Regions from separate parts of the Shewanella inventionis genome, predicted to be linked through region 1. Evidence: riboswitches for the same ligand, from Rfam matches in the RefSeq annotation. Region 1 holds a riboswitch; the other holds the start of a gene.
What was found. Region 1 has a riboswitch for thiamine pyrophosphate ahead of thiC (phosphomethylpyrimidine synthase ThiC). Riboswitches for the same ligand answer to the same signal wherever they lie in the genome.
Positions count from the first base shown of each region.

Region 2: it holds a riboswitch for thiamine pyrophosphate, as region 1 does, so the genes downstream of both, K8B83_RS15290 (TonB-dependent receptor) here and thiC (phosphomethylpyrimidine synthase ThiC) in region 1, are expected to answer to the same signal.

Region 1 covers NZ_CP082926.1:3,104,486-3,120,988, reverse strand. The annotation lists gene K8B83_RS13795 (hypothetical protein) at 1-137, opposite strand, end outside; gene K8B83_RS13790 (putative 4-hydroxy-4-methyl-2-oxoglutarate aldolase) at 310-804, shown strand; gene K8B83_RS13785 (AsmA family protein) at 829-2,655, shown strand; gene K8B83_RS13780 (lytic transglycosylase) at 2,916-4,469, opposite strand; gene gloB (hydroxyacylglutathione hydrolase) at 4,619-5,398, opposite strand; gene K8B83_RS13770 (methyltransferase domain-containing protein) at 5,506-6,237, shown strand; gene rnhA (ribonuclease HI) at 6,374-6,844, opposite strand; gene dnaQ (DNA polymerase III subunit epsilon) at 6,922-7,650, shown strand; gene K8B83_RS13755 (TIGR03503 family protein) at 7,661-8,998, shown strand; tRNA gene K8B83_RS13750 (tRNA-Asp) at 9,139-9,215, shown strand; tRNA gene K8B83_RS13745 (tRNA-Asp) at 9,293-9,369, shown strand; gene K8B83_RS13740 (TonB-dependent receptor plug domain-containing protein) at 10,131-12,188, opposite strand; TPP riboswitch at 12,519-12,618, shown strand; gene thiC (phosphomethylpyrimidine synthase ThiC) at 12,818-14,809, shown strand; gene K8B83_RS13730 (bifunctional hydroxymethylpyrimidine kinase/phosphomethylpyrimidine kinase) at 14,806-16,437, shown strand; gene K8B83_RS13725 (HesA/MoeB/ThiF family protein) at 16,434-16,503, shown strand, end outside.
Region 2 covers NZ_CP082926.1:3,423,479-3,439,981, reverse strand. The annotation lists gene K8B83_RS15330 (NarK family nitrate/nitrite MFS transporter) at 1-1,054, shown strand, start outside; gene K8B83_RS15325 (bifunctional protein-serine/threonine kinase/phosphatase) at 1,075-2,850, shown strand; gene K8B83_RS15320 (LuxR C-terminal-related transcriptional regulator) at 3,089-3,721, shown strand; gene K8B83_RS15315 (M61 family metallopeptidase) at 3,839-5,596, opposite strand; gene hinT (purine nucleoside phosphoramidase) at 5,799-6,152, shown strand; gene K8B83_RS15305 (PaaI family thioesterase) at 6,152-6,664, shown strand; gene K8B83_RS15300 (PaaI family thioesterase) at 6,657-7,124, shown strand; gene K8B83_RS15295 (YcfL family protein) at 7,162-7,554, shown strand; TPP riboswitch at 7,700-7,805, shown strand; gene K8B83_RS15290 (TonB-dependent receptor) at 7,863-10,064, shown strand; gene K8B83_RS15285 (hypothetical protein) at 10,114-10,374, shown strand; gene pnuC (nicotinamide riboside transporter PnuC) at 10,380-11,057, shown strand; gene K8B83_RS15275 (phosphotransferase) at 11,082-12,131, shown strand; gene K8B83_RS15270 (DUF6279 family lipoprotein) at 12,173-13,018, shown strand; gene K8B83_RS15265 (HvfX family Cu-binding RiPP maturation protein) at 13,088-13,681, shown strand; gene K8B83_RS15260 (NAD(P)H nitroreductase) at 13,783-14,331, shown strand; gene K8B83_RS15255 (MFS transporter) at 14,905-15,717, shown strand; gene K8B83_RS15250 (MFS transporter) at 15,760-16,074, shown strand; gene K8B83_RS15245 (VOC family protein) at 16,123-16,494, shown strand.

The DNA of each region.
Region 1 (16,503 bases):
CTGTAATCTAGCGAATTGATATACGCTGTCATTTGTTGTTTATTACGGGCATTTTCAAGGTTTGAAGTTGTGCGTTGTTCAAAATCTAATTCGTCAAACGCATTCATCATTTGTTGTAAATTTAAATCGTTGCTCATAAGTATGATTGTCTACGTTATTTTTTGGGATTATATTCATATTTGACTACTAAGTCACCTCTCGCCTAGTTGATTTAGGTAAAAAGCAAACGCTAGATTATCAATAATTAACAAAACTTGTTCAGTTGCTTATTTATCAGTAACCTAAGATTCTGATTTTCAAGGAGGACTTATGCACGATCTATTACCTGACTTATTCGACCATTACCCTGAACAATTGACATTATTGTCATCTGCGTGGCGATCTTATGGCGCAAAGCCGATATTTTTTGGCGAAGTGGTGACGGTTAAATGTTTTGAAGATAATTCAATGGTTAAATCTGAGCTAGCCAAAGCGGGTCATGGCAAAGTACTCGTTGTAGATGGTGGCGGGTCAACAAGACGCGCGCTTTTAGGGGACATGATAGCCCTCAATGCTGTGAAAAATGGCTGGGAAGGTATCATTATTCAAGGCTGTGTGCGTGATGTTGGCACGCTCGCTACCCTGCAAATTGGGGTACAAGCTTTAGGCACGAACCCGATTAAAACAGACAAAAAAGATGTAGGTGAAGTCAATGTTATTATCGAAATTGCAGGGGTTAACGTTGCACCAGGGATGATGATTTATGCCGATCTCAATGGCATAGCTGTGAGCCAGCAAGCATTAGATTTGTCTATTTTACAATAGAAAAATTCAAATAAGGAAATAACAATGAAACTAGTAAAGTGGTTATTAGCGATTATGCTAACACTGGTTGTAGGCATTACTGTTTACTTAACAATGTTTTTTGACCTTAACAATTTTAAACCGCAAATTGTCGATGCTGTTAAAAAGCAAACGGGTCGAGATTTACAGATTACAGATGATCTCAGTTGGAGTGTATTTCCCTCTTTAGGGATCAAACTTGGTGGTATCTCACTTTCAAACCCAGAAAATTTTACCCCCGCATCAATGTTAGATGTTAACGAAGCGGTTGCGAATGTGGCATTAATGCCATTGTTTAGTCAACAGATTGAAGTTGAGTTATTAAAACTCGATGGATTAACGTTAAATCTAGTGACACAAAAAAATGGTGAAACAAGCTTTGACGGCTTAACCGGTGAGGGCGCTAGCAACACACAAGCACCGTCAGCATCAAAAGATACAAAAGCAGCAATGTCGTTGCAAACACTCGATATCGGTGGCGTAGCGTTGACAAACACCAATATCAATTTAATTGATATGGCAACAAATACAACTCAAACTTTTAGCCTAAAAAGTTTTACATTAGGTGAATTTAGTTTGGGTAAATTGGCAGACTTTGCTTACGAGTTTTCGGCTGCGTTACCAGACATGGCCGTGACTTCATCAGGTAAAGGACAGCTTAAAATTGACCAAGCGTTGAAACAAGTCACCATTAATGATTTTATCATGAGCCATAAAGCGCAAGGCGACAGTTTACCTAATCAGTTGGTTACAGCCGACATGACAACTCAAGTGGTCATGGCATTAGATGCAAAAACCATTGAATTACAGCTTACAAAGCTCAGTGCAATGGATATTGCAGCTACTGGTAATATTAAGGTGAATTACGCAAACAGTATTCCTAAAATTGTGATGTCCTTAGATGCTGGCGATATTGATGTTGATGCACTTTTTCCTCCACAAGAAAACCAAGCCGAAACGAGTTCGACCGATAGTGAGGCCGCTCAGGGTGTTGAACCGGATTTATCAGTGTTTAACACTATCGATGCCAATGTAAAACTCTCTGCAAAGTCGATTAAAGTCAGTAATTTGTTGACGCAAAATTGGCAATTAAACATGGCTATTAATAAAGGTGTGCTAACGCTATCGTCATTAACGGCTGATTTGTATGAAGGCAAACTTGCATTGACAGCCAAGCTTGATGGTCGTAAAGCTGTGCCAACATACCAGTTTGAAAAAGTATTGACGGGCGTTAATATTCGTCCTTTATTAAAGGATGCCGCTGAAGTTGATTTACTTTCTGGTAAAGCCAGCTTTCAAGTTAAAGGCAATGGGTTTAGTTTAATCCCTGAAAAACTCAAACAAAATCTTGATGCTGCTGGCCAGTTTGAGGTGTCTGATGGTTCATTGTACGGAGTAAATATCCCGCAAATGATCCGTAGCGCACAACAAAAGCTACAAGGTGATTTATCTGCCGATAACAAAGAAGAATTGAAAACTGATTTTACCAGTTTAACCGGCAGTTTTAGCATTAAAGATGCGGTTGTAACGAACCCTGATCTTGCGATGGCGTCACCGCTTATTCGTTTAAAAGGTAATGGGTTAGCTAATATTGCAACTGAAACGTTAGACTATTCGTTAACCACAAGTGTTGTTGGTTCGCTAGTAGGTCAAGGAGAAGGCGTTGATGAGTCTCTTAAAGGGGTTGATATACCAGTAACAATTAAAGGGACGTTTCAAGACCCTAAATTTGGCATAGATACTAAAGCGTTGTTAGAAGGCCAATTTAAAGACGAAGCAGACAAAGCAAAAGAAAAGCTTAAAGAGGGCTTGTTTAAAAAGCTAGGAATTTAAACCATTAACCCTAATGTCATAATGATTCGAACGTAATGATACCAATCAGCACAAGAATGTGATCATTCTTACTGGTTAACATCGCTTATAATGTTGTTAGAAATTTTGACGGTAGAACAACTCGCTTGCTGCAATTTCTGCCTTATTTTAAGCGATTTATCCTATAATTTCTGATGACTTATTTATCCTGATAGGTATTACAAACAAAAACGGACAAGTTTTATCTTGTCCGTTTTTATGTCTTAAATAATTGATGGTTTCTAACTATTCGTGACAATCAATTTCAAGATTTGGCCTGGTTGAATTAATTTACTATTTTGTAAACTGTTCCATTCAATTAACTCAGCAACGGTCACTTTATATTTCGTCGCGATACGTGCTAGAGAATCACCAGATTTAACGCGGTAGTTTACGGTTTTCTCTGTTCCGCTAGTATTAGCGGTAACTTCATTAGGATAAATAACAAGATTTTTACCCACAGTTAATGTTGATTGTTGCTTAAGGTTATTCCACTTCATTAATTGAGCAACAGAGACTTGTTGAGATTGCGCAATTTTCCATAACGAATCACCAGATTTAATCGTATAAGTCTGCTTGTTAGGGCTAGATTTCACGACGGCTTTTCGAGCGAGAATTTGGTCAGCTGTCATGGTTGCTAAATCAGGATCTTTGATTGCCACAGGGATAATCAAGAACTTACCAGCAATGATATTGTTGCCTTTAATGCCGTTACTGCTGCGAATAAGTGTTTCTGTGGTTTCAAATTGATCGGCAATACGGCTAATGCTATCACCAGATTTAATTTTGTAGCGTACCCAGTTAATGCGTGATTCTGGCTCAATAGTGGCTAATGCACGTTTAAAGGTTGCTGCTTTATCGCTTGGTACGATTAGCTGATGTGGGCCTTGTGGAGCTGTTGCCCAACGCTTTAAACCTGGATTAATCGCTTTTAAGTCGACGATGTCGATTTGAGCTAGATCAGCGGCTAAATTAATATCAAGCTGACTTTCAATATTAACCACTTCAATTTGCGGTGTATTTTCAATTGGCGTTAATGTTATGCCATATTTATCGGCATGCTTAATGACATCTGCCAGTGCAAGTAATTGCGGCACATAATGAGCGGTTTCTTTTGGTAATGATAGCGACCAAAAATCGGCGGCCTTGCCTTTAGCCTTGTTGCGTTTAATGGCATTGAGTAAGCGGCCTTCACCAGAATTATACGCTGCAATCGTGTAAAACCAGTTATTGTCCATTTTAGGGTATAAGTATTGGAGTAAATCTAGAGCTGCCTTCGTTGATGATGCAACATCTTGTCGGCCATCAAACCACCAGTTAGTTTTGACACCAAAAGACAACGCGGTTTGCGGTGTTAATTGCCATAAACCTGATGCATGGCTACTCGAATAAGCTAAGGGATCGAAACCGCTTTCTACAATAGGTAACAAGGCAAGTTCTATTGGTAGATTGCGTTCTTCGAGTTGTTCAACGATATAGTATAAAAATGGACTTGCACGTTGGGTGATAATTTCTAAATGCTTTGGATTATCCAGATACCATTGCTTGTATTGCATCACAAGAGCATTATCGACCGTAGGCAATGACATTTGTTTGCTGATCCGCAACCACAAATTGTTTACCTCTGCCACTTGCTCTTCTATTTCATCAAGTGTAACGGTAGCCGATTTTTTGCTTTTTGCCTTTAGTGCAACTTTAGTTGGTTCATTGTCTGTTTGGACAGTTGACGTTTGGAGTGTCTGACACCCAGTTACCGCCACTATGGTGCCGGCAATAATGAATAAATTTACTTTCATTGAAGATACACTTCCTCAAGTTCTCAGGCCTTAAAATAGGGATCGAACATACCAAATGCCTATGAGACTCTTTTGGTCATGCTTTAGTTCAGTTTTGCATTGTAGATTAAAACATTTGGCTTGTCTTATTAAAGTGTTTTCATGTTGGGCTAAAAGTTATTTTTCCACTCTCGCATAAGTGTAAATGTTTGTATTTCATCTATATTTGGTATTTTGTATTCGTTCGATATTGCGACTTGAGTCTCATTTATATGACATCGTAGGAAGGGGTTTATCGCTTTTTCTATGGCAATTGTGCTAGGTATGGAAGGGATGTTTTGTGAGCGTAATTGATCGACTTTTTGTGAATATTTGTTCAACTCGATATTGTTAGGAGTCACTTGTTGGGCAAAATTAAGATTTGCTCGGGTATATTCGTGAGCACAATACACTTCAGTATTGTCGGGTAACTGGGCTAACATTTTAAGCGACTGCAGCATTTGATTAGGTGTGCCTTCAAATAAGCGACCGCAACCGCCACTAAATAATGTATCGCCGCAAAAGAGCTTGTTATCGATATAATATGCGATGTGTCCTAAGGTATGGCCAGGTACTGCAAAGACTTGTACGTTACCCAAATGGCTAATGTCTATCGTGGTGTTTATGTTGATTGATAGCGACTCTGTGAGCCCTGCAATTTGCTCGTTACTTGGGCCATAAACAACAAGACGATGATCAAAATGCTGTTGTAATTGTGCTATCCCACCAGTGTGATCACTATGATGATGGGTAATTAACACACCAACTAGATTTAATGTTGTGGTGGCTAAATAGTCAATTACACTCTGAGCACAACCAGGGTCGACGACATAGGCTTTAGAGCTACCTATTTGATGTATTAACCAAATATAGTTGTCTTTAAATGCTGCAATGGTATGTACCTTAAACATAATCTGGCTCGAGTGAAGTTGATTTATCTGTTAGGGTAACGGATAAAACCAAATCACATCAAGTGCTATGCTGGTTACGTTAAGATTAATGAGACAGAGGAGTAACCGTGACCGAACCTAGGTTAGTACCGCAACATTGGCTAGACTTGCCTTTTGGTGAGGTGTTGCAGGCTGAAATTGAAGCAGCTCTTGCTCCTTGGTGGCCACGTATTTTTGGCTATCATTTACTTAAAGTCGGTGCGTTAAGCAGTCAAATTAATACAATGAACTGCTCTATTGCTCGTCATTATTCCTCATTTAAAGGACAAGACGCCAATATTCAAGCTGATCCTCATTATTTACCATTACAGCAACATGTTATTGACGCTGTGATAAGTTGTTTTTTATTAGAGTTTGAACAAAATCCATATCAAATTTTACGTGAGTTTGACCGCGTACTCATCAATAGTGGTTATATATTTATTGTGGGCTTTAACCCTGTGAGTCCAGTTTTTGCGGGCAAAATTTTACCCAAGTATCAAGGTCAACTCCCGTGGAGTGGCCAGTTTTTTATGCCGTCCAGAGTGAAAGACTGGCTCGGCTTATTAGGGTATCAAGTGCTTGCAGATGAGCGTTTAATGCATCATTCACTACTCGGGCCTGTAAGCCGTCAGCCAGAACAGCATCCCTGGTGGCAAAAAAGTTTAGCCAATTGGTTACCGGGCACAGGCAGTGTATATGTGATTGTGGCTCGTAAACTCACAGTGCCTTTAACACCTATACGAGATAAATCTAAGATCAGCGCACCCAACTGGGCTACAGCCCCAACTGCGGGGCGCTCTGGTTTGTCAAAACGCTAGTATCACTTTTGCTCAAGCGATATCCAGCCTCCAACGTTTTTTTGGCTTTGTTGTGATTGGTGTTCGCTTGAGTAAAAAGCGCATTGACTTGATAATATCATCGAAGGTTAATGCGTGGTGCTCAGACAATGCCAGCTTAAGGTTGATAACCCTCATCGACTTGCTTTGGTTTGGCTTCTGCAGCTTGTCTGGCTAATGTGTCGCATCGTTCATTTTCTTTATGTCCAGCATGGCCTTTAACCCAGCGCCAATCAATACGGTGTAGTTGACTGACAGCGTCTAAACGTTTCCATAGATCAACATTTTTTACTGGTTGTTTGGTTGAGGTTATCCAGCCTTTCTTTTTCCAACCATGGATCCAGGATGTAATGCCTTGACGCATATATTGGCTGTCACTGGTTAGGATGATGTTGCAAGGCTCATATAAGGCTTCAAGCGCAATAATGGGAGCCAGTAATTCCATGCGATTATTGGTTGTTAATGCAAAACCGTCGGCTATTTCATGGGTGTGATTTTTGTATTTCATTACCACACCATAACCGCCATATCCTGGATTGCCTAAACATGATCCATCGGTAAAGATATACAGCTGTTTGAGTTCGGCCATCAAATTGTTACCATAGCAAAATATTCACGCCAGTATACTTAATTTAGTTAGGGGCGAGGGCTTAAAGAGTAAAAATTATGAACATTATTTCAAGTGCGAGTCGCCAAGTTATTCTCGATACCGAAACAACAGGTATGAATCAGGCTGGTGGTCCAGTTTATATAGGCCATAGAATTATAGAAATTGGTTGTGTTGAAGTGATTAACCGCCGATTAACGGGACGCACTTACCATCAGTATATCAATCCGGGCCAAGCTATTGATGAAGAAGCCATTCAGGTGCATGGTATTACTAATGAGCGTGTTGCACATGAACCTAGGTTTCATCAAATCGCTCAAGATTTCATAGACTTCATTGATGGTGCTGAAATTGTTGCACACAACGCAAGCTTCGACGTTAGCTTTATGGATCATGAGTTTTCTAAGCTCAATCCTGTCGGGCCTAAAACCAAAGATATTTGCTCTATTTTAGACAGTTTAGCCATTGCCAAGCGCTTGCATCCAGGGCAAAAAAATAACCTTGATGCTTTGTGTAAGCGTTACGGTATCGATAATAGTCGTAGAACCTATCACGGAGCATTGCTAGATGCTGAAATTCTAGCTGATGTATACTTAATTATGACGGGTGGACAAATTAAGTTTAATTTGTCTAATGAAAAGGCCGGTCAAGAAGCGGGTGGGATAAAAAAAATCGACACAGCAGCGTTTAATCTTAAAGTAGTTGGGGCTACGGCCGATGAATTAGTATTACACGAACAACGACTTGACCTCATTGCCAAGTCTGGAAAATGTCTTTGGAGAGGGTAATCCCACCTTTATGATTGTTAGCCTTTCACGTCACATTACCTTAGTTGTTTTATTATTACTAAGCCCGATTATGGCTTGGCAATCGAGTGCATTGGCGGCCCCCGTTAAGGCTTCACTTGCCGCTGAGCTTAAAAATCGATTTCGTATTGATTATATGGTGGAAAGCTTAACGTTAGTGATACAGCGCGATTATGGTTCTGCGCCAGTGGTTGTGGTGTTACCTGATGGAAGCAAATGGTATTCAACACGTCATCCGCAAAATGTAAAATGGGTTGATGGCATTTCTGCAGACATGATCCAAATAGAAAACCCCATGCCAGGTCCTTGGCAGTTACTTGGGCAAGTAACTGAAGGCTCAACTATTCAAAAAATCTCTAAACTCGACATTGAAGTACAACCCTTGCCACAACCACTGTTTCAGGGTGAGCGTCTTAAGATCACAGCCAGATTGCTGGGCGACAATTTAACCATGAGAATGCCAGGCTTAGAATACATGGTTGAATGGACTTCGCGTTTTACCAGTCAACATATTGCTGGAGATGATAATTTTGCCACAGGCACCATTATTGTTGGGGCTTATAAAGACAATGGTGAAGAATTAGATGAAGCGCCTGATGATGGAATATTTACCGGCGCCCAAAATCTTGAACAACCCACAGGTCACTATACGTTGACCGTCACAGCACGCAACAACGTGTTTGAGCGTGAATATGTGATGCCATTTAAGTTATCGAAACAGCCTATTACCGCTGAAATGGTGCCCAATAATGATCCACTAAAGGGTATCTGGCAGATACAGTTAACCGTAGATGAAAGCCAAGTTTTACTTGCAGAAACTCATTTTGAGTTTGAACTTGTCGGCCCAGCAGGTTTACAGGTACCTATTTCATTGCAAAACATGACCAGTGCAGAACAGATATTGTATTTACCTAAAGTGACTGAATATGGGAGTTACCGAGTCAAAGGCAGTGTTGTTTCCACTACTGTAGAAGGGCGAGAAATTGTACTTCATTTGCCTGAGATGTTTTTTAATTTAATTGAGCCGCCCAAGCCAGGACCAACTGCTGAAGAACTTGCTGAGCAAGCTGCCGAACAAGCCGCAATAGAAGAGCAAATAGCTAAAGATAATGCTATTTTTTGGATTATTGTGGTCAATGGTGTGTTATTTATTGTCGGCATTATTGGGATTGTGGTGTGGCGTAAGCGTCAAACATTAGCTAAAGCAATGGCCGCAGCTGAAGAACGCTTAAAACAAAATCCGCCAAAAGAACAAAAGGCTGAGCCAAGTCAACTTGAAAGCTTAGATTTAGATGACATCGATTTAACTATGCCTGACGATAAACATTAATCTTCTCTGTGTTATCAGATTAATGTTTGAATTTTGTACTAAAAACTAATTTCTGTTTGTTTTTTAGCTAATCGAGTCAAAACAATTAAAAAACAGTTGACGATTAATTATCACAACTTTATTATTCATCGCACTTGAGTGGAGCGGTAGTTCAGTTGGTTAGAATACCGGCCTGTCACGCCGGGGGTCGCGGGTTCGAGTCCCGTCCGCTCCGCCAATCAAGTAACTGTTTGCACTTAATAAAATAGATAATTGAAAAGTTGTTATTTTTATTAAGTGTATACAAACCGTTTTGGAGCGGTAGTTCAGTTGGTTAGAATACCGGCCTGTCACGCCGGGGGTCGCGGGTTCGAGTCCCGTCCGCTCCGCCAAATAACGAAGCCTTTACAGAAATGTAAGGGCTTTTTTATTTATTCTTTTAGCTCGATAGATAGTTAGATATTTAGATATTTAGATAGCTCGATAGCTCGATAGCTCGATAGCTCGATAGCTAGGTGGAAGATAACAGAGCGTCGCGGGTTCACTATTACAACATCAGCGTCCGCTGTGCCAAATAACGAAGCCTTTACAGAAATGTAAGGGCTTTTTTATTTATTCCTTTAGCTCGATAGATAGTTAGTTAGATAGCTCGATAGCTAGGTGGAAGATAACAGAGCGTCGCGGGTTCACTCTTACAACATCAGCGTCCGCTACGCCAAATAACGAAGCCTTTACAGAAATGTAAGGGCTTTTTTATTTATTCTTTTAGCTCGATAGATAGTTAGTTAGATAGTTAGATATTTAGATAGCTCGATAGCTAGGTGGAAGATAACAGAGCGTCGCGGGTTCACTTTTACAACATCAGCGTCCGCTGTGCCAAATAACGAAGCCTTTACAGAAATGTAAGGGCTTTTTTATTGGTCTTTTTTATTTATTCTTTTAGCTCGATAGCTAGGTGGAAGATAGCAGAGCGTCGTGGGTTCACTCTTACAACATCAGCGTCCGCTGTGCCAAATAACGAAGCCTCTACATTGTTGTAGAGGCTTTTTATATTGCTGATATGACACGACTAGTGTTATAAGTTTTCGTCAGCCTTTAATAAGGTTAGGCTGTCATTCACTTGCCATTTTAAAACTGAATTACAGTGTGTTGGCTAAAATTTATAGCTGACACTAAGGTCGATAGATCGCCCTGTACCTGCCATTTGTTCAAATCCTTGAGTGTTATCTTGTTTATAGTTGGCAATACTGACCCCGCCAAGAGGCAGTTGATAGTAATGGTCAAGTAGATTATTGATTGCAGCTGTCATGGTGACGTTTTGCCATTCAATCGTGCTGGTAAAGTTAATCAGAGAATAACTGCCAGTAACGTTTTCGAGGCGATTGTTGTCAACTCGCTCTTTGGTTGCAACCCATTGCCAGCTTAAGCTGTTTTTCCAATGTCCCAATTGATGGGCAATGGCTAACTCTGTTTGTAATGGCTTAATTTGATACAAAGGGGTATGGGTATCGTTTCGCTCACCATGAGCGGCGCTGATATTGGATGTGATTGTCCAGTTGCCATCGTCTTTTTCAGTTAACTGATAGCTGATATCCATTCTCGCGCCAAATAATGCGGCGTCGACATTACTAAATTCTAATATGTTGCGTGTGTGATTATTAGATGGGGTGAAGCTACTGATAACATCGGCATCAATATAGTCTGTTATGTCGCTATACCAGGTTGTGGCAGAGGCTGAATAATCCTCTGTTGTAAGAGTGTAACCTACACTTATTGTGTGGGCGGTTTCTTCTACTAAATCTGGGTTCCCTACATAGCCGTTGCCATCGCCATACCAGCCTATCATGGTTGTTGCCATTGTGCTTTGGCCCCAACTGTAACGTTCATACAAATTAGGTGCTCGACTTTTTCGCGCTAGTCCTAATTCAATGGTTTCGTTATGATTTAGTTGATATTTAACCAACCAGGTCGCATCTATTATTTGATTGTCTCGTTGTCTATTAAGTTGATTAAATTCGCTAGCTGCTAGCGCATTAACATTTGTCATTCCCATCATACTCATGGTGTTGTAGGCTTGCACATCACCGGCGCGAGTAGACACGTACTCGTAACGCACCCCAGCAGACATCCACCATTGGTTGTTGAAGGCCTGTTGCCATTCTCCATACACGGCCGCGCGCTTACGCTGACCATCGTTAATATTGATGTAGTCGTTAGGGCCCATCATGGTAGAACCTTCAATGGCTGGCCAGCTATCGTTAAGTTGGTACAGGTAGTATTCTTGTCCGAGCAATAGTGTGCGGTTGTTGCTAAGAGGTAATTGCCAATGTAGCTGATAGCTGAAATCATTTCCTGAGGTTTCCATTGGCATCATGCCGGTTTTTTCTGCGGTAAAAAATCCCATTTCATGTTCGACACTGTGCCAATTGGCTTGAGCGCTAAATAGGCCATCATTTTCTAGGGTTTGTTGATATCTAAGTAATGCGCCAAAACTGTCGTTATTGGTCATGTCCATATACTGATTAGCAAACCCTTGGAACGGGATGTGTTGGTGAGTTAATTTAAGGGCTACTTGTTGTGTTTCATCTTGCCATGCCGCGATAAGTGCATGGTTTTGAGCTTGATAAAGCGTGTCTAGAACCTTATGGCCATTACCGTCTGTATAGCTGTTTGCATCCTCATAGGCGCCTTGGTAGCTCAAACTGATGTTTTTACTGGCCATTTGAGTGTTGATACTTGCCAGCAGTGTGTCACTTGCGCTGCGATACCCGGCAGACACATTGCCATTTTGCCAGCTTAGTTTCTCAGTTTGGTTAAACTCCGGGTTTAAGCTTGTGACATTAATAACACCTGCAATATTATCTCCGCCAGCACTGACTGGCGACACGCCTGCTATCACTTCTGTTAAAGTGATTTGGTTTGCCGCTGTATATGACAGTGGTGGGTTCATGTGATTCGCGCATGATGATGTGATGTCACCGCCATCAATCAATACTTTAATGCGGTCGCCCATCAAACCATTCAAAATGGGCAAAGCAGATACGCCTCCTGCCTGTGAAAAATCAACGCCTTGTTTTGACAGTAACTTTTCAGCTGAGTTTACTACATCTTTATTTGTTGTTTGTTGTCCGTGAACTTCAAGGCGCTCAATGTCTGTATCTATAATAATATTAGCTTGTTTGGCCAAGGCATTTGGCGATATGAGCACCATGATTGCGAAAGCGATTGGTGAGTAAGTTAGGTGTGTACGGTTATTAGCATAAACAGTTTGCTGGCTATTATTTTTCAAGATTATCACCGAATCATTTTTAGGATGAATAATTATCATCGATTTATAAGTTGTCGATTAATTATAACTTGCTAATAAATAGATGGAATGCGACAAATTGCCGCACCTGTCAACGCTATGGTGGATCTTTAGGATGACTGTAGGTGATAGGTGTGGCTGAGCATTGACGGTATGTATTTCAATTTTCTATCGCTTAACGGTGTGATGTGAGATAGGGCTTGTTTTTACCCTCAAAGCTTGCTTATACTGCGTGACATCTTGTCGGAGTGCCATTATGGCTGAGACCGTTTATTCGGGATCCGTTGAACCTGATCAGGCTAGAACCTGCGAAGGAAACAAGCGTAATAATCATGACTTTTGAAGATGATTAATGTGCGATAAATCGGTAAGTTAACCTTTAATTCCTAGTATTGTTGGTTATCAAGGTTTTTACACAGCTTTTTCATTTTTTAATTGGTTATTGACGTAAACAACAGCAAGCATTTTGTTGTTTACTTTTGCTATCAACACCCTCCAGGCAAGCAACTCTACTTATATTTATGAGGTTGCTAATGTCGCAAACATCACGTCGTCAAACGCGAGCTAATGCTCAGCAATTTATTGATACCTTAAAACCACTGCAACATCCTAACTCTGAAAAAGTCTACTTATCGGGTAGCCGCGCAGATATTAATGTCTCAATGAGGCAAATAACTCAAACCGATACAATCATTGGCGGCACAGATGAACAGCCAATCACACAAGGTAACCCTCCTATCATGGTATATGACTGCGCAGGTGCTTATTCTGATCCCAATGCTGAGATTAATGTACGCAACGGTTTACCCAAAATTCGCCAAGCATGGATTGATGAACGCCAAGATACAGAACTACTTGATGGAGCAAGTTCAAGGTTTACCCAGCAACGATTAGCTGATGATGGCCTAGATCATCTGCGATTTGATGTGCTTAACGCTCCACGCAGAGCAAAGCTTGGACAGTGTGTTACACAAATGCATTACGCTCGAAAAGGCATTATTACCCCAGAAATGGAATACATTGCCATTAGAGAAAACATGGCTCGTGAAACTGTTACAGACAGTGTACTCACACAACACTCTCCTGGAGAGGCCTTTGGCGCTCAAATAGGACTACGCATCACTCCAGAGTTTGTCCGTGATGAAGTGGCACGAGGCAGGGCGATTATCCCGCTTAATATTAATCATCCTGAAGCGGAGCCCATGATCATTGGCCGAAATTTTTTGGTTAAAGTGAACGCCAATATTGGCAACTCTGCAGTGACTTCATCAATTGAAGAAGAAGTTGAAAAACTGGTTTGGTCAACCCGCTGGGGCGCCGATACGGTCATGGATTTATCGACGGGGCGCTATATTCATGAAACCCGTGAGTGGATCATTCGTAATTCGCCTGTGCCAATCGGTACGGTACCGATTTATCAAGCACTTGAGAAAGTGAATGGCGTTGCAGAAGCACTTAATTGGGATATTTTTCGAGACACGCTTATTGAACAGGCCGAACAAGGGGTAGATTACTTTACGATACATGCAGGAGTGTTGTTGCGTTATGTGCCAATGACGGCAAAACGCTTGACAGGTATTGTGTCTAGGGGTGGTTCAATTATGGCTAAGTGGTGTTTAAGCCACCATAAAGAAAGCTTTTTATACGAGCATTTTCGCGATATTTGTCAAATCTGTGCTCAATATGATGTCTCCTTGTCATTGGGCGACGGTATGCGTCCAGGATCAATCGCAGATGCGAATGATGAAGCTCAATTTGCAGAACTTGAAACCCTAGGTGAACTGGTCAAAATAGCATGGGAATATGACGTTCAAACCTTTATTGAAGGCCCAGGGCATGTGCCAATGCAGCTCATCAAAATCAATATGGAAAAACAGTTAGCACACTGTGATGAAGCTCCTTTTTACACTCTAGGCCCACAAACAACCGATATTGCACCGGGTTACGATCATTTTACCTCGGGTATTGGTGCGGCAATGATGGCTTGGTATGGCGTAGCAATGTTGTGTTACGTTACGCCAAAAGAACACCTGGGTTTACCCAATAAAGAAGATGTAAAACAAGGCTTAATTGCTTATAAAATTGCAGCTCATGCCGCTGATGTTGCAAAAGGACATCCAGGTGCGCAAATACGCGATAATGCCTTATCTAAAGCGCGCTTTGAGTTTCGCTGGCAAGACCAATACAACCTTGGTCTAGATCCTGACACCGCTCGTGCTTATCACGATGAATCCTTGCCGCAAGAATCTGCTAAAGTCGCGCATTTTTGCTCCATGTGCGGTCCTAAATTTTGCTCAATGAAAATCACTCAAGAAGTGCGTGAATATGCCAGTTTGCTTGATGGTGCAAAAGCGCAAGCCATTTCAGTGGTGTCAGCTAATGCCTATCAGACTGACGCGATGGCACAAAAGTCTGCTGAATTTAAAGCAACTGGCTCGTCGCTTTATCATGAGGTGACTCAGCGCAGTCAGCCTAGTATGAGTGATGTGTCATTTTCTGGCTTGGCAAAAGAGGTTCAATCATGACATCAACTCTATTGAATCAACCCCATAGCAGTAACCCCATTGTGTGGAGTATAGCGGGTTCAGACAGTGGTGGCGGCGCGGGTATTCAGGCTGATTTGTTAACGATGAATGATTTGGGTTGCCATGGCTGTAGTGTTGTTACCAGCATTACAGCTCAAAACTCAGTGAGCGTAGATCTTGTTGAACCTATTTCGGCCAAAATGTTGTTGGCGCAATTAGTCACCTTATGGGCAGATCTGCCTCCAGCAGCCATCAAAATTGGCCTACTAGCCAATCAACAGCAAGTTGATGTTATTACGAGCTGGCTTAGTGCACTCAAACAACAAAATCTATTACCTGTTGTGGTGCTAGATCCTGTCATGGTTGCCAGTAGTGGTGATGTATTTAATCAAATTGATTTTACGCCATTTTCAGGGCTTATTAGTGTTCTTACCCCCAATCAACATGAGTTATTTCGTTTATGCTCAGCGGTAACGATAACTAAACCTTCACCAAGTCACGATGATGATGAACATAACATGGTTTTGGCGGCACAATGGTTAGCGACAGCATACCAATGCCAGGTCGTTGCCAAAGGCGGTGATGCACCATGGCAAGGCAATAAAGCAATGGATGTGTATGTGACAAAACGTGTGTTTGGGGCAAGTCCTTATCATGACAATCAGGTGTTTACGTTAACAAGTCCAAGAGTTGCAACGGTTAATCATCATGGTAGTGGTTGCACATTGTCGTCGGCTATTGCCAGTTTCAGCGCCCATGGTTTTGTGGTTCATGATGCAGTTGTACTTGCAAAAGCCTATGTCACTAAAGGGCTACAAAACAGCTATGCAGTCGGTCAAGGCCCAGGAGTGTTGGCGCGAACAGCTTGGCCAACAGACTTAGCCTTAATGCCACATATTGGCCATTATCACCAAGATAATATTACAGATAACAAGCGCTCATTCGCTGCGTTAAGTGGGCCTCTGGGTGTTTACCCTGTGCTTAACTCTTTAGCGCAAATCAAAGCGGTTTTAAGTGCGGGCTGTAAAACGGTTCAATTTCGCCGCAAATTAACTGACGCAAACGATGAGTTAGCGATTGAGCAGCTAGAAACTGATATTAAAGCAGCCATACACTTAGCCAGAGAGTGTAATGCTCAATTATTCGTTAATGACCATTGGCAATTGGCGCTAAAACACCATGCATTTGGTGTGCACTTAGGCCAAGAAGATCTTGCTGATGCCAATCTCACTGCGCTTGCAGAGGCTGGAATGGCCTTAGGGATCTCCAGCCATAGTTATTTTGAGGCATTGCTGGCTCATCAATGTTCGCCATCATACATTGCATTTGGCCATATTTATCCAACAACCACAAAGCAAATGCCTTCAAAACCCCAGGGGATCGCTAAGTTGTCACGCTATGTGAGTCTTTTTGGCCGAGACTATCCTACCGTCGCCATTGGTGGAATTGATAAAGCCTGCCTTAGCGATGTGGCTCAAAGCGAGGTCGGTGACGTTGCTGTGGTGAGGGCGATAACTCAGGCTACGCATCCTGCACAAGCCTATCGAGAGTTGCATCATGCCTGGTTGCAACTCACGCGAAGTCGCCACACATGCACTCCTTCAGCCTTGATTAAGGAGGCGGTATGAATACCTTATCAGCTCGGCAATATATGCAGTATTCAAGCAACATATTATTGCACGATATTGGAGAGG
Region 2 (16,503 bases), 320 kb from region 1:
CACAGCAGAGGGAATTTATGGTGGTTGGGGCAACTTTGGTTCTGCCGCTGCTGCCTTCACATTACCTGCGGTTGCACTGGCATTTGGTGGCGCAGATGGTTGGCGTTATGCCATTGGTATTACAGGCTTAATGAGCTTAGTATTTGCTTTTGTTTATTATTTTAACGTAACCGATACCCCAAAAGGCTCAACCTATTTTAAACCTAAAAAAGGCGGCGGATTAGAGGTGACCAGCAAAGGCGACTTGGTGTTACTGATTGTGATGAAAGTGCCTATGTATGCCACGTTAGCGTTACTAGGCTGGAAGCTGTCACCATCGGGTGTCAGTATGTTTACTCAAGATGTGACTAATTTGATTTATGCTGGCCTTGTATTGGTGTTTTTAGTTGATTTTTATCAGACCTACCAAGTTAATAAACATTTGTTTTCTATTGAAGTACCTGAGTTTGAACGTTATGAGTTTAAGCAAGTAGCGGTGTTAAATGTGTTGTATTTTACCACGTTTGGATCTGAACTCGCTGTAGTGTCAATGTTGCCGCTGTTTTTTGCTGAAACATTTGCACTGGGTATGGCACAAGCAGGCATGGTGGCATCAAGTTATGCCTTTATGAATCTAATGTCTCGCCCTGGTGGTGGTTGGTTAAGTGATAAGTTTGGTCGTAAAACAACGTTATTGATTTTAACAGCAGGCTTAGCAATAGGGTATTTCTCTGTCGCGCAAATCGACTCTAGTTGGGCCTTACCACTGGCTGTGGTTGTGGTGATGGCATGTTCTTTCTTCGTACAAGGCGGAGAAGGCGCCGTGTTTGCTGCTGTGCCATTAATTAAGCGCCGTTTAACGGGGCAAATTGCAGGTATGACAGGTGCTTACGGTAATGTTGGAGCTGTGTTCTTCTTAACGGTATATTCAATGGTGTCAACGCAAACGTTCTTCTATGTCATTGCGGTAAGTGCCGTATTTGGTTTTGTCACCTTATTCTTTATGAATGAACCTAAGGGCCATATTGCCGAAGTGAATGAAGACGGTGAAGTGACTTTAATTAGCGTTAGCTAAACTGATTACATAGGACATTTATGCCTCTTGAGCCCGAACAGCAGCCAAATTCTTCGCTGCCTTTTGCAACCAGTTTGCAATTGGCGGTGGGGCAAGCATCTGAAAAAGGTCGTAAATCGCAAAATGAAGATGCGATAGGGATCCGTATTCCGAGCGGAGTCTCATTGATGACCAAAGGAATTGTCAGTGTTATTAGCGATGGCGTAAGTACGGCAGAGGGAGGCGCACAAGCCTCGGCTATCAGCGTGAGTAATTTTTTAGCCGATTATTACTCAACCCCAGAAAGCTGGAGCGTGCAAACCTCAAGTGCAAAAGTACTAACTGCATTAAATCGATGGTTGTATGGCTTAGGGCAAGACTACCGCGATGCACGGCGAGGTTTTGTGTGTACGTTCAGTGCCTTGGTTTTTAAATCCTGTACTGTGCACATGTTACATGTGGGAGACTCGCGAATTTACCGCTTTCGCCGCGGTGAGTTAACGCAATTAAGTCATGATCACAGCACAAAAATTAACGCATCACATCAGTATCTTACCCGTGCATTAGGCATGGATGTTAAACTCGATGTAGATTACAAAGCACTGAGTGTAGAGCAAGACGATCTGTATTTATTAACCACAGATGGCATCCACGATCAATTTACCGAGTTTGAATTACAGCAAAAACTCACGACTTTTTGTCAGCTACATCCTCAATTATCAGACTCTTTGTGTGAGCAGTTTTGCCAACTATTAATCAGCAAAGCCTATGATTTAGGTAGTAAAGATAATCTCAGCGCGCAACTCTTATTTGTTGAACAACTTCCAAAGCAAGCAATCGATGATGTGTACTTAAGTTTGTCTCAGCGGCCATTTCCGCCTCCCCTGAGTGTAGGGATGAAACTAGATGGGTACACGGTCACGCATATTATTCATCAGTCGCAACGAAGCCAGGTTTATCGTGTTGTTAATGGGCAAGATCAGGCTTTTTGCATGAAAACCCCCTCTGTAAACTACATTGACGATGCCGCTTATATTGAACGTTTTATGCTTGAAAGTTGGATAGGTCAGCGGATAAACAGTACTCATGTGGTGAAAGTGGTTGAACAACACAAGCCTAAATCAGCACTGTATTATTTGACCGAATATTTATCAGGCGTGAGCTTAGCGCAATGGCTAGTTCAGCACAAAAGGGCTCCGGTAGAAGAGGTTCTGTTACTGCTTAAGCAAATTGAATTAGGTGTAAGGGCATTTCATCGCCGAGAGACACTGCATCAAGATTTAAAGCCAGATAATATTTTTATCACCCGTGATGGCGTGGTTAAAATTATCGATTTTGGTTCTTGCTTTATTAAAGGTGTGGCTGAAATCAGCACCCCTCTGACACGTGACCATATTTTGGGTACTGCAGATTATACCGCGCCAGAAGTGATATTAGGGTATCAAGCTGATGGTCGCGCAGATTTGTTTTCATTGGCGGTCATCGCCTACGAAATGTTGACCGGTGAGTTACCTTTTAATGCTAAATTGGCCAAATGTAATACAAGGCAAGCATTTTTACGCCTGGAGTATGTGAATGCTCATCAGCTTAATCCTATGGTGCCCACCTGGATAGATGCAGCCTTAAAAAAAGCCTTAAACAATGAACCTAATCTTCGTCAAGCTGACACCTGTGAACTTATTCATCAATTAACTACGGCAAGTGCCAATCAACGCCCGCAACATTTTGTCCCTTTTATGAGTCGCAACCCAGTAAGGTTTTGGCAAATAACTTCGATAGTCCTATTCTTGGCATTAATGACGAGCTTGTTGGTTTAATTCCTTAAGTTTATTGACGATTAATAAAATGGCATAAACTCATCGCTTAATAACGCAATAATCGATCGACTCGACTAAAATGATGGTATTGCAAATTGTCATAGTACTAAAGTCTAGGTTTGTTATTGTGATTATTCTTTTGGCTTATTTGCACCAAAGGCGTTGATTGATAATATTAAGATGTTTGAATATTGATTGGCGTTGAAGTCGTTTAGTTGGTTCACATGGAGTGTATGGGATGTTTAAAGTTGTTAATTGGATGATTGTTTCACGATCTCAGTTGCTAAGTGATTTGCTCGATAGCCGTTGGCCCCAAGAGTTTTTGGTTAAATTAACTAAAGCTCAACCTGGCAACATGGCAAAAATGCTCGTTGAAGAGCCTGTTTCTGTGGTGTTTTTTGACTTATCAACCATTGATATTCAACAGGTTTATCAATTGCAACGGCTTATTGAGCGTGAATATTGCGCCATACATACAGTCTTTATTAATTTCCCTAAACAACTCGACACCCGCTTTCTTATTCATCCTGCAACGACCCTAGGGGTGTTTTATGCAGATAGCAGTTTGGCTGAGATCAGCCTTGGCTTGAATGAAATACTCAAAGGGCGCAGTGTTATGCCGCAAGAGTTATTACATTCAATGATGAATGACGATACTGAGGCAGAGGGTGAGCAACTGACCATTAGAGAGCGTGAAGTGTTACATGCGCTGTTGTCAGGCAGTACCAATTTAGATATTGCTAATCAATTGTTTGTGAGTGAGTCGACGATTAAAACACATTTATATCGAGCGTTTAGAAAAATTGGTGTGTCGAGCCGAGGTCAAGCAATTGCATGGGCGCAAACTCATATGCATGAGGTGAGGGTATAGCCTCATTTTCAACTGTTTTTATTAACAAAATAAAAATGGGTATCAATTGATACCCATTTTTGTGTCAGCTGGTCGTGATTAACCACAATTAATAAGACACTATATGTTAAGCCGCTGTTAGTTAAACCAAAGTGCGGTTTTACTGGCATCATTGATGGTTAAAGAAATAGTATCTGCGACGGCTTCACGTACAGGCAATTGCCCTTGCATTAATTCATCGCGTCTAAACCAATGTAAATTGAGCTCTTGTCCTACGCTGTAGCTTTGCAGTTGTTGCTCAAATTGGGCGGTAACTTGTAAATTATCAGCGGCAATCAGTAAATCCCCGGCGCTTAATCCCGCTTGGTGTGCTGGGCTGTTTTGGCTAACCGTTAATACTTTAAGGCCAAGGGATTCTGGTTTTGTTTTAGCGCCAAAAGCAATTTTATAGCCTTTAGCCTCTCCACCCCCTAAATCATTGACTCCTTCGCTTGGCCTCACTGTCATGGTGACGCCGACTTGTTCGAGTAAACTGCTCAATGGTAAGTCTTGGGTGTTGTCTAAATAAGCAAAAATATCGTCACAGGGGCGATTTAGCAGGCTTTCAACAATCTGTTGGTGGCTCATGCTGTGAGTGCCAATGTGTGGCAGGCCATATTGTTGCCATAACGCGCGCATTACATCGTCTAAACTGTGCTTACCCTGGGTTTCAATGCGGATGGTTAAGTCTACATACAACGCAAATAAGGCGCCTTTGGTGTAATAACTAACAATGGCATTGGCGGCATTTTCATCTTGCTTGTAAAACTTGGTCCATGCATTAAAACTTGATTGTTTTAAGGTTTGTTTAAAGCGCCCCTCGCCGCGATACACACGCGTCATGATTTGACTCAGTAGAGTTAAATAACCTTTTTCATCAATACATTTTGATTTAAAAGTAATTAAATCATCGTAGTAGGAGGTTATCCCTTCATACGCCCATAACTGCTCTGTGTACGACTCTTTTGATAAATCAAATGGGGTAAACTCGGCAGGTTTAATGCGTTTAACATTCCATGAATGGAAGTATTCGTGGCTGCACAGCGACAAATAGGTGCGATAGCCTTTATCGACAGGCCCATCGAGTGACAAGGGGAGGTCGTTACGTGAGCACATTAACGCGGTTGAGGCTTTATGTTCTAATCCACCAAAGCCGTTATCTAAAACCGTGGTCATAAACACATAACGCTCAAACGGCGCCGGTGTGCCAAATAAATTAATTTGATATTCGCAAATGGCGGTTAAATCCTTAGCCAGGCGAGCAATATTGGCGCGATGCTTACCACTGAGTACGATATCGTGAGGCACGCCTGCTGCGAAGAAGGTTTCGATGGTGAGCTCGCCCATTTCTACTGGGTGATCGATTAAATCATCGTAGTTTTCTGCACTAAAATCGCCAAAGCCAAATTGTTCACCAGCGGTTCTTTGCATGCTGGTGGCTAACATCCAGTGGGCTAATTCAGGCAGTGCGGGCTTTGCAATTGTGACTGTGTGAGGGTGAGATTCAAGCCCTTTGGCGGCTAAAAATACGCTACTGCCGTTAAAGAAGCCGTGGTTTGTATCAAGGTGGGCGGTGCGTACAGATAAATCCCAGGCGTAAATTTGGTAGCACAATACGATGTCGCTACCCTGGTTGTTGAGTTGCCAAGTTTGCTTATCTAGCTGGGTAACCGTTAAGGCTTGTTGGTTTTCTGTGGCCTTTATTTCAATAATGTTTTTGGCAAAGTCACGGATCATATAGCTGCCAGGTAGCCAAGCGGGTAAACAAAAAATTTGTGAGGGGAAGGCTTGGGTAACCGTTAGGGTCACTTCAAATAAGTGTGCTTTAGGATCGACCGCATGGATATGAAAATGCATAAAGAGTTCCAAATAGTAGAAGCATTACAATCAACAAGATTGAGCTATAATCGACAATGCTGCCAAAAATGACCCAGTTAAGCAAACGAATCCCATTTTATGTAAAAGATAGCTGATTTTGTGTGTTTTTTCTGGAGTCAGAGATTAAAGACTTGGTACTATTAACCGCAGCAACATGATGTCATTCATTAAGGATCTTAAAATGGCCGAAGAAACCATATTCAGTAAAATTATTCGTCGTGAAATTCCTGCCGATATTTTATATCAAGATGAGCTAGTCACTGCATTTCGTGATATTGCCCCACAAGCACCAACGCATATTCTTATTATTCCTAATCATCTGATCCCTACTGCCAATGATGTCAAAGCATCAGATGAAAAAGCATTAGGCAGAATGATGACTGTCGCAGCTAAATTAGCCGATGAAGCCGGTATTGCAAAAGATGGCTATCGTTTGATTATGAACTGCAATAAACATGGCGGCCAAGAGGTATATCATATCCATATGCACCTTGTTGGTGGAGCGCCATTAGGCCCGATGTTGAGCCGCGGATAATGAAGATTAACAGTGACTTTTTTCCGTTAACGGAAGTGGCAACACGCTTTGTTAATCAATTGGCGCAGTGTCGCCGATTAGGGTTAAGTGTTAAAGAAGCCAGCGAGCACCACGTGTTAATTGAACTGCCTTATAGCCGAGATATTATTGGGTATCCAGATACAGGCGTAATTCATGGTGGGGTGATCACCACCTTAATTGATACCTCCTGTGGTACTGCAGTGGTGTGTGCGATTTTAAAAAAATATCAATCACTTGAGTTGTCGCCCACGTTAGATTTGCGAGTTGACTACATGAAGCCTGCTGAGCCTCATAAAGCGGTGTATGCCTTTGCAGAATGCTACCGTTTGTCGTCAAGTGTGGCTTTTACTCGCGCGATTGCTTATCAAGACAGTATTGATGAACCCATTGCTCATGCCGTTGGTTCGTTTATGCGTATCAGCCCAGAAATGGTTGGCGAAGAGTTTCGTCAAGCGCTAATGGGCAATTTGCCGGAGAGTCAAGATGACTGAGCAAACAACCCAAGCGGCATCAAGTGAGTTGGATGTTCAAGATGTGGTAAAGCGCGCCATTGAGTTAAATGACTACAGTTATTTGCTTGAAAAAGTGCCATATTCACAATTTATTGGCATGTCGGTGGCCCGTTTTGGCGACGAAATGGTGTTTAAACTGCCCGCTAAAGATGACAATATTGGTAATCCAATCTTGCCGGCTATTCATGGCGGTGTAATTGCTGGTTTTATGGAAATGTCGGCCATTGTGCAATTAATGGTGTTTATGCAAGCTAAAAAGGTGCCTAAAATTGTCGATTTTTCAATTGATTATTTACGGGCTGGTTTACACCAAGACACCTTTGCAGAATGCAAGATTACCCGTCAAGGTCGCCGGGTGGCCAATGTGAGTATTAATTGTTGGCAAACAAACCGTAAACAGTTAATTGCGACTGCGAGAGCGCACTTTTTGTTAGACTAATAACCCAATACCGCCAGTAACATTTAAGGAAAAGATTATGAAACTTGCATCATTTTTTGTACTCACTTCAACCTTGTTATTTGGCGCCTGCGCCCACAATACCGCGGGTATTGCCGTTGACTCTAACGGGCAAGTGCGAGTGGATAGCAGCTCTTTTGCCAGTGATGTTAATGTGACTGACATTTCATCAATAATGATTGGAGACCTAGTTAAAGCGTCTGCATTAATTCAAAGTAAATCGAGCTATGACCAACGCGTGCAATACAAATTCACCTGGTTTGACGCCAACGGCTATACCATTGAAGATGAAGCAACGAGTTGGAAGTCGCTTAAATTACATGGCATGCAACAACTGCAAGTGAGTGCCGTCGCACCTAATACTCAAGTCAGTCATTTTGAAATATACGTGCGCGAAACCTACTCTGATTAATCGCTGTTGATATGTGATAACTCAATACTGAGCAAGGCTTTGTTTACTTGAATACAAAGAAACACCGACTTGATATTGACACGCTATTTTGTGTTATCAAATTGTATGAAGGATCGTGTAATCAAATTTTAGATAGTTTATACTCGTGGCCGCCAAGGGGTGTTCAGCACTACTGAACTGAGATGTCTTAAGACGAACCCTTAGAACCTGATCCGGCTTATACCGGCGTAGGAATGGGCCACACTATCTATAAGTGCACCTCTTATTCGCTACTCTTGCCGGATCTCAAAATAACTATTTGAGGTCCTATGTTCACGAAAAATTCATTTGGGTTATCCCATTCGCCAATTGCTTTAGCGGTTATTACCGCATTGAGCTCGCCCGTTACTCTGGCTAAAACTGCAGATATTGAGCGCGTCACACCAGAATACGAAAAAATGGAAGTGATTGTTGTCAATGCTGATTTTAGTCATATCAGCCTTGATAAAATGCCATCGAGTGTCACCGTCATTGATGCGCAGCAATTAGAAGATGAAGGCGCTCAACATTTCGAAGATGTACTCAATTCTATCGCTAACTTTAACTGGTCAGGCGGAAGTTCGCGCCCTAAGTATTTTCAAATCCGTGGTGTGGGTGAGCAAGAGCAATACCAAGGAGCGCCTAATTCTTCAGTGGGTTATGTGGTCGATGATATTGATTTGTCTGGGCTTGGCATGGTGTCGAGTATGTATGACATGCAGCAAGTTGAAGTGCTGCGTGGACCGCAAGGGACGCAATATGGTGCCAATGCATTAGCTGGATTAATTTACCTTAAAAGTAACGACCCAACCGACTCGTTTGAGCATGGCGCTAAAGTCAGCGTGGGCGATGATGATTTACGTACGTTTTCTGGTTTTAGCTCTGGGCCATTAAATGATACAGGTAAGTTGTTATATCGCGTGTCTGTAGAGCAGCACAATCAAAATGGGTATCGTGATAATTTATACTTAAACCGTGACGACACCAATGAGCGTGATGAGCTAAGCGCCCGCGCTAAATTGCGTTGGTATGCCAGCGACGATTTACAAATTGATTTAACCTTACTGCATGCCAATTTTGATAATGGCTACGATGCCTGGACACTCGATAATAACACCAGCAATACCTTAACGGATAAACCGGGTGTTGATACTCAAAAAACCACAGGTGCAGGGCTTAAGTTTATTTACAGTGGTGCAAGTGCATTTGACTTTACCTCGCTCACATCACTCGCACAAACCGATCATCATCATGCGTATGACGGCGACTGGGCAAACCCTGATTACTGGGCCAGTAAGCAATGTACAGCGTATGACGACGATTACAATGTTATTGGCACTGAGCCCTGTGTATACGATTACACCTGGGATAAAGCGGGGGACCGTCGTACATTAACCCAAGAGTTTCGTTTATCGTCAAAAGATGCCGGGCGTATTTTTGCAGGCTCAACGGATTGGTTAGTGGGTGTGTATGCCATGAACCTCAATGAAGATAACGACTTGTACTCAGAGTACAACACCTGGCCAGATGAAGTGCTGCAGTCAAGTTATGAAGCCACAAATTATGCGGTATTCGGGCAATTGGACAGTCATTTAGGCAACGACTATTTGTTGTCAACCGGTTTGCGTTTTGAGCGCCGCGACAGCGAATATACTGACAGCAATAATGATAATTTTGACCCGTCAGAAAACATGTGGGGCGGCCATATTGCTTTATCAAAAGCGATTAATAGCAACCATAATACTTATGCCCGTATTGCGCGAGGTTATAAAGCGGGTGGTTTTAACATGACCCTGCCTACTGAGCTTGCCAACAAAAAAGAGTTTGATACTGAGATTTTGTATAACTATGAAATCGGCATGAAGTCGACATGGTTAAACGGCCAAGTTGATTCTACGCTAGCGATATTCTTTATGGATCGTGAAGATCAACAAGTGGCTGCGTCTTTACAAGATCCTGATAATCCTCAACGGTTTGTGCTATTTACTGAAAATGCCGGTAGTTCGCAAAATTACGGTGCAGAGCTGGATACCAAGTGGTACGTTACTGAAAATATTGAATTTTACGGCGGTGTTGGTTGGTTGGAAACCGAATACGGTCAATATGAATACAGCGACAAATACGGTTCTATTATCGACTTATCTGGCCGTGAACTCGCTCATTCACCTCAATTTACCTACAGTGCCGGAATGACTTATGTGGCTGACTCTGGCTGGTTTGCTAACCTTAATGCCAGTGGTAAAAGTGATTTTTATTACTCAGACAGTAACGAATCAACCTCAGATGCCTATACCATTTTTAACACACGTATTGGTTATGAAACCGCAACCTGGTCTGCTTATTTATGGGGCAGAAACTTATTTGATAAAGAATATGGTGTGCGCGGGTTCTACTTTGGTAACGAACCCGATTTAGATTGGGCCGACAAGCAATACATACGTTATGGCGACCCTCGTCAAGTGGGCGTTACATTCGATTATAAGTTTATGTAAGTTCAACAGCGGCACCACCCGGTGCCGCATACCTTTTAGGATATAAGCGATGAAATTAACTGCAGAAATCAGTATGTATCCCTTTAACGAAAACTATCTTGACCCGATCAAGTGGTTTATTGGTCGTGTTGATAGTTACAACAATATTGAACGTGTTACCAATGCCATGGCAACGCAAGTGTGTGGTGAATACAGCGATGTGATGTCAATGTTAGCCATCGAAATGCAAGCCGCTCACGAAAAGTGGGGCAAAGCCGTGTTTGTGTGCAAATTTATTGGCGGCGAACTTAACCTAAGCCATAGTGAATAATGACCATGAATGACATGATATTAGCGATTCAGCAAGCCATTAACGAAGCATCGGTAATGACCTTTTGGGAGGCTATCGCGGTCATGCTTGCACTTGTGTATCTTATTTTGGCCATGCGGACCAATATATGGTGTTGGTCTGCTGCATTTATTAGCACAGCAATTTATACCGTTTTGTTTTGGAATGTGTCGTTGTTGATGGAGTCGGTACTTAATATTTATTATATGGGTATGGCGGTTTACGGTTACTGGTTATGGCTGCATGTGCCGCCAGCACAGCAAACGCAGCAACACCATGTTAGCTCCCATCTTAAGATTACCAGTTGGTCACTTAAAACCCATAGCATCGTCATTGCCGTGACATCTTTAGTGTCTGTGATTGTTGGCTACGCAATGGCAAATTATACTTCTGCGGCTTTTCCCTATATTGACGCAGCAACAACCTGTTTTGCAGTGGTTACTACCTATTTAGTGGCAAAAAAAGTGCTCGAAAACTGGCTCTATTGGGTTGTTATTGATGTGGTTTCTATCTATTTATACTTTCAAAAAGGCTTAATGCTCACTAGCGGTTTATTTATTTTATATGTCGGAATGGCACTCGCGGGTTACCTGATGTGGCGCAAAAAATATCAACATAATGTTGTAGAGCAAGACAAGGTTTCTTCACAAGTAATTAGTGTATAATCACTGCATTATCAGATTGTTATAGTGTTAGATTACATGCCATCACCCTTGCTGACTTTACCAAGTGAGTTAATCAAAACATTGCAGCAGGCCATGCCTGCTGCAATGTATCACTCATTATTAACCCAATGCAGCGCAGTAACTTTATTAAATGGAGGGTTAAGTAACCAAAATTACCGATTGTCTTGCCCCACAGGTGACAAGGTATTACGCGTTAACCAACGCCACAGCAATTGGTGTAACCGAGAGCTTGAAATTGAATGTTGGCGAGCTGCCATTGATGCAAATATTGCCCCGCAACTTGAATGGGTGAGTGATGACAAGCAATTCTATTTAAGTGAGTTTGTCGCTCAACCTCATGGCGATTGGAGTCAATTCTCATCAATGTTTGGCCACTCATCTGCTCGGCCATTGGCTGCGATGTCTCATCCTCATGTGGATGCAGTTACTTTGCTGGCACAATTGTTTGCCTCGCTGAGTCAATTACCTGTACCGTCTAAAAGTATCACCGTTAGCGCCCAATGGCAGCAGTATGCCCAGCAACTTGCACAATACAGTGCAGAACAAACTCAAGGGCAATGGCAACAAGCATGGCAACAATTGCAGTGCATGAATGTTCGCGTAAGGCATTGGTTATCACAACTAGAGTCGTGCGTATTATTGCCAATTTTCTGTCATCGTGATTTAACACCGCATAACCTATTATTAAGCAGTACATCGGCTTGCCAAACTCATGATGATAATGTCGACCAAGCGAAATTGTATTGTATTGATTACGAATACGCTGTTGCCAGCCACCCGCTATTTGATTTAGCCAGTGCCGTAGCTACACATGAGTTAACAAATGAACAAGTAAATCAATTGACCCACAAGGTTATTGTGCAATATTGTCAAATGGCGAGTTTAACAGACGTGGCAGCTGCCAAGGCGGCATTACCTGCAGCAATAAATTGTTTTTGGTTGTTTTCGGCGATGTGGGCGCTGCTTATGGCCGCTGAAACCACTCAAGAAGATACATTAGCGATGTCTAAATACATTAAGTTTTACAATCAATACTTGGCTCTCATCCACTAATCAATGTACATATAAACAATATAAATTTTGAGGGATCAATCGTGACCAAAAAACTGTTGCTGTTATTGTGCTGTTCAATTTTCTTTGTAGGCTGCTCAACCAAGGTGAGTTATTTTTTTCTTGATTGGGCCATTGAATGGGAAGTTGAAGAGTACGTTGACTTAAACCGCGATCAGCAAAATAAGTTTGATCATCTGGTGGAGCAATTTTTAGTATGGCATCGACAAGAAGAGCTTCCACGTTACCGTGATCAATTAACCATACTCTCCACACAAGCCAATGACTATTCTTTAACCCCTGAGCTGTGGCAGCAACAAGTCACTATGGCCAAAGCACATTGGTACCGTATTTTTGACTTTGTTATGCCAGAGCTACTGCCCATTATTGCCAGCTTTGATGACAAACAAGTTCAGCAAGTATTAACTCAGCTTAAAAAGGAGCAAAAAGAGCTTATCGAAGAATACGCTGGTAAAGATCAGGCTGAGTTAATAAAAGACTCAGATAAACGCATTGAAAAGCAGCTCAAAGAGTGGACGGGCAGTGTAAGTGATGCACAAAAACAGATTATTCATCAGGCCAACACCGAGCGGCTCGCTACACTTGATATGTGGTTAGAATATCGTCATGAATGGCAGCGTCAATTTGAACAAGCTTTATTGCGCCGCAATGAAACAGAGTATTTTACCACCCAAATGACTCGCTTATTTACCGCACCCGATGAACTCAAATCGTCAGTTTACCGAGACAATGTTGATGTGAATACTCATAAGTTTGGTGTCATGATAATTGAACTTAATCAGAGCTTTAGCGATAAACAGCGTAAGCATTTTGACCGTAAACTAGCTGAGCTTGTTGACGATTTAACCGAATTACACCTAGATAAATAATCTTTGATTGAAATGTTTTATTGAGCTTACGGGTCTTTTAATTCAACAGACAATCAAAATAGGCTATTTATGCAGGTATTAATTGGGTTATATCAAAAATTTTTACACACTATTAAGCATTTAGAAGGCTTAGCCGCTTTGGCGTTAAGGTTGTACCTTGCCCCCGTATTAATGCAAGCAGGATACAATAAATTGTCGCACTTTAACGACACAGCAGCCTGGTTTGGTAATCCAGATTGGGGCTTAGGGTTACCCATGCCAGAGGTGATGACGGCATTGGCCGCAGGCACAGAGCTCTTTGGCGGAGTATTATTATTAATTGGTCTTGCGACAAGATTAGTGGCTTTACCTATGATGATCACCATGCTGGTGGCTGCTTTTGCGGTGCATTTACCTAATGGCTGGTTAGCGATTGCCGATGCTAGTTCATGGTTAGCGAACGAGAACGTGATTGCCTCAGCAGAAAAGTTAGCCGCGGCAAAGTCTATTTTACAACAACACGGTAATTACGAATGGCTGACCAGCTCAGGCAATTTTGTGATTTTAAATAACGGGATTGAATTTGCCATCACCTACTTATTTATGTTGTTAGCATTACTGGTCATTGGCGGTGGTCGTTACACCAGTGCCGATTATTTTATTCGCCGTCGCTTATTAAAATAGTGTTGTTCACTGTGCAGATGAAACCCGTTTAATTTATCCCACCAAATTGGTGGGATTTTTGTTAATATCATTTGCAAAATATTTCATGAAAGGATTGCATCTTGGACGCTAAACAACTGTTACTGACCCGCCAATCAACACCCCGTCTTGTGGCCCCAGCGCCTAACGATGAACAACTGACTTTTTTACTCGATGCCGCCGCCAGAGTACCCGATCATGGCGCGCTAACACCGTGGGAATTTATTATTGCCGTTGACGATGGCCTTGCTAAGTTAGCTGACATTTTTGTTGCCGCCGCCAAAGCGCAAGGTGCCGATGACGCCATGATAACCAAGGCTGGTAACATGCCATATCGTGCGCCTATGGTAATCACCGTTGTGGCCAAAACACAACAGCATGACAAAGTGCCGGCCATTGAGCAGCACATCGCAGCAGGTTGCGCCACCATGGCCATGCAACAAGCGGCATTTGCAATAGGATTAGGCGCTGTGTGGCGCAGTGGTGATTTTGCATTTAATGCTGATGTGAATAACGCGCTAGGATTAGCAGCAGAAGACCAAATTGTGGGCTTTTTATATGTCGGCACCCCAGCGGTGGTCGCACCCACTAAACCGCTTAAAAGTGGCCAACAATTTGCGCGTTATTTGTAAATATCACAAGGTCATCACGTTTTGACGTTTTGACCAGTGGCCATCTTCATGTAGATGGCCTTCGGGCATTAACCTTGGGCGCTTCGCCCAGTTTTACACTTCATCTGTATCTGTCTACAAAAATCGAATCAATATCCTTTGTCATTAGACCATTACAGTCAGCCCTGTCTCCCATCTTTATGTTGTGTGCACTGTGTATCAAAACCCTTGTCATTTTTTGGCGCCTCTTTAAATTTAACCGGCTCGTGCTTTTAGCAATAAAATAATACAAACACATATTGAGGCTCTTATAGCGCGATTTTTTTGAAATAAAGAATGCTGCCTGACGCTTTCATTCCTACGAAATATCAAGGCACTAAAACAAAATGGATTTAAAAAATAAAGCGACGCAGGAAGCTAAAGCCGAGACATTTATCGGTTAATTCCAAGCTTTTTTACTGCTGAGCCGATTTTATCTATACATAAATCGTATTGATTCAAGATTTAAATACTATTTTTGTTATTGATTGGTTCGCCCTACAATTTGTTTATCTACTCAGGCACCGAATTGATAAACAAAATTAAGGCGGGATTATGTCAACAACCCACAATGAAACATTAAGTCAAGGGCGCTTGTTACTGATGTCGAGCGCGGTCTCGGCAACGGGGGCAAACCTTTATTATAATCAACCCATTTTACCCAATATTGGAGCAGAGCTTGGGTTAACCGGTGGACAACTAGGCGTGGTGCCTGCGGCTGGACAAATTGGTTATGCCGCTGCGTTATTGTTTTTATCTCCTTTAGGTGACACCCTGCCACGCAAACGGCTCATTGCCATTTTATCCGTATTGTTAGTGCTATCATCACTGGTTGCGTTTTCTTCATCGGGTTTTATTGCTTTGGTTATTGCCTGTTTTATCATTAGCTTAAGTGCCAATATAACCCAGCAGTTGATCCCATTTGCCGCGTCGTTAAGCACGCCCGAAAACAAAGGTCGGGTCATAGGTACTTTGATGACAGGTCTGACGGTGGGCATTTTACTTTCTCGAACACTCAGTGGTTTTGTGGGTGAGCAGTTTGGCTGGCGGGCTGTATTTCTTATGTCAGCTTGTATTGCAACCTTGTTTGGTGTGTTGTTAACCGTTTTTTTACCAACCAATACACCGACAATTAAGATCCCTTATTTTAAGCTTGTTGCGAGCATGGCAACATTATTTAAACAGCATGCCATACTGCGAGCTTCGGCTTTTACTGGCGCACTTTGGTTTGCGTCCTTCAATGCGCTTTGGGCGACGTTAGCCTTACACGTTAGCGAGTCTCCGTTTCATTATAATGCTCAGCAAGCAGGGCTGTTTGGGGTGATTGCTCTTGCAGGTGTTATAGGTGCCAAAGTATCTGGCTCGTGAGTTAGCCGTTTTGGCTCTCGTAACATGATAAGGATGGCATTGGTGATCATTGCGATTGGTTTTGTTATTTCTGGTCTATTTGCCGACACATTATTGGGGTTAATTGTCGGTATTATACTTATCGACCTTGGGGTGTTCAGTGCTCAGGTGTCTAATCAGGTACGAGTATTTTCAATCGATCCACAGGCCCAAAGCCGCATAAACGGTATTTATATGCTTGGTTATTATCTTGGTGGGGCACTGGGGTCATTTGTGGGCATTCAAGCGTTTGATCTGGCAGGATGGTTTGGTGTTGTTTGTCTGAGTATCAGCTTGGTTGCATTGAGTTTTGTTGTTAACAGAGCCAATAAACAGTAATGTTAATAAAGTCGTATTTGTTTTTATCAATCACCAAGGAGCAAGATAATGAAATTGGGCTGTTTTTCAATTAGCTTAGCGGTAAAAGACTTGAAAAAATCGAAAGCATTTTACGAGAAATTAGGCTTCGAAGTCTTCGCCGGCGAAGAGTCCCATGGTTTTTTAATCATGAAGCATGGGGACACCAATATCGGTTTGTTTCAGGGGATGTTTGAAAAAAATATACTGACCTTTAATCCTGGCTGGGATCAAAATGCTAAAAGTGTAGACGCATTTGATGATGTACGTCAGTTACTTGAGCAGTTTAAATCTAAAGGTATCGAAATAGTTGAAAATTCAATAACTGGAGACAGAGGGCCATCGAGTTTTGCAATTATTGATCCTGATGGAAACCCGATACTCATCGATCAGCATGTTTAAAAAACAAGT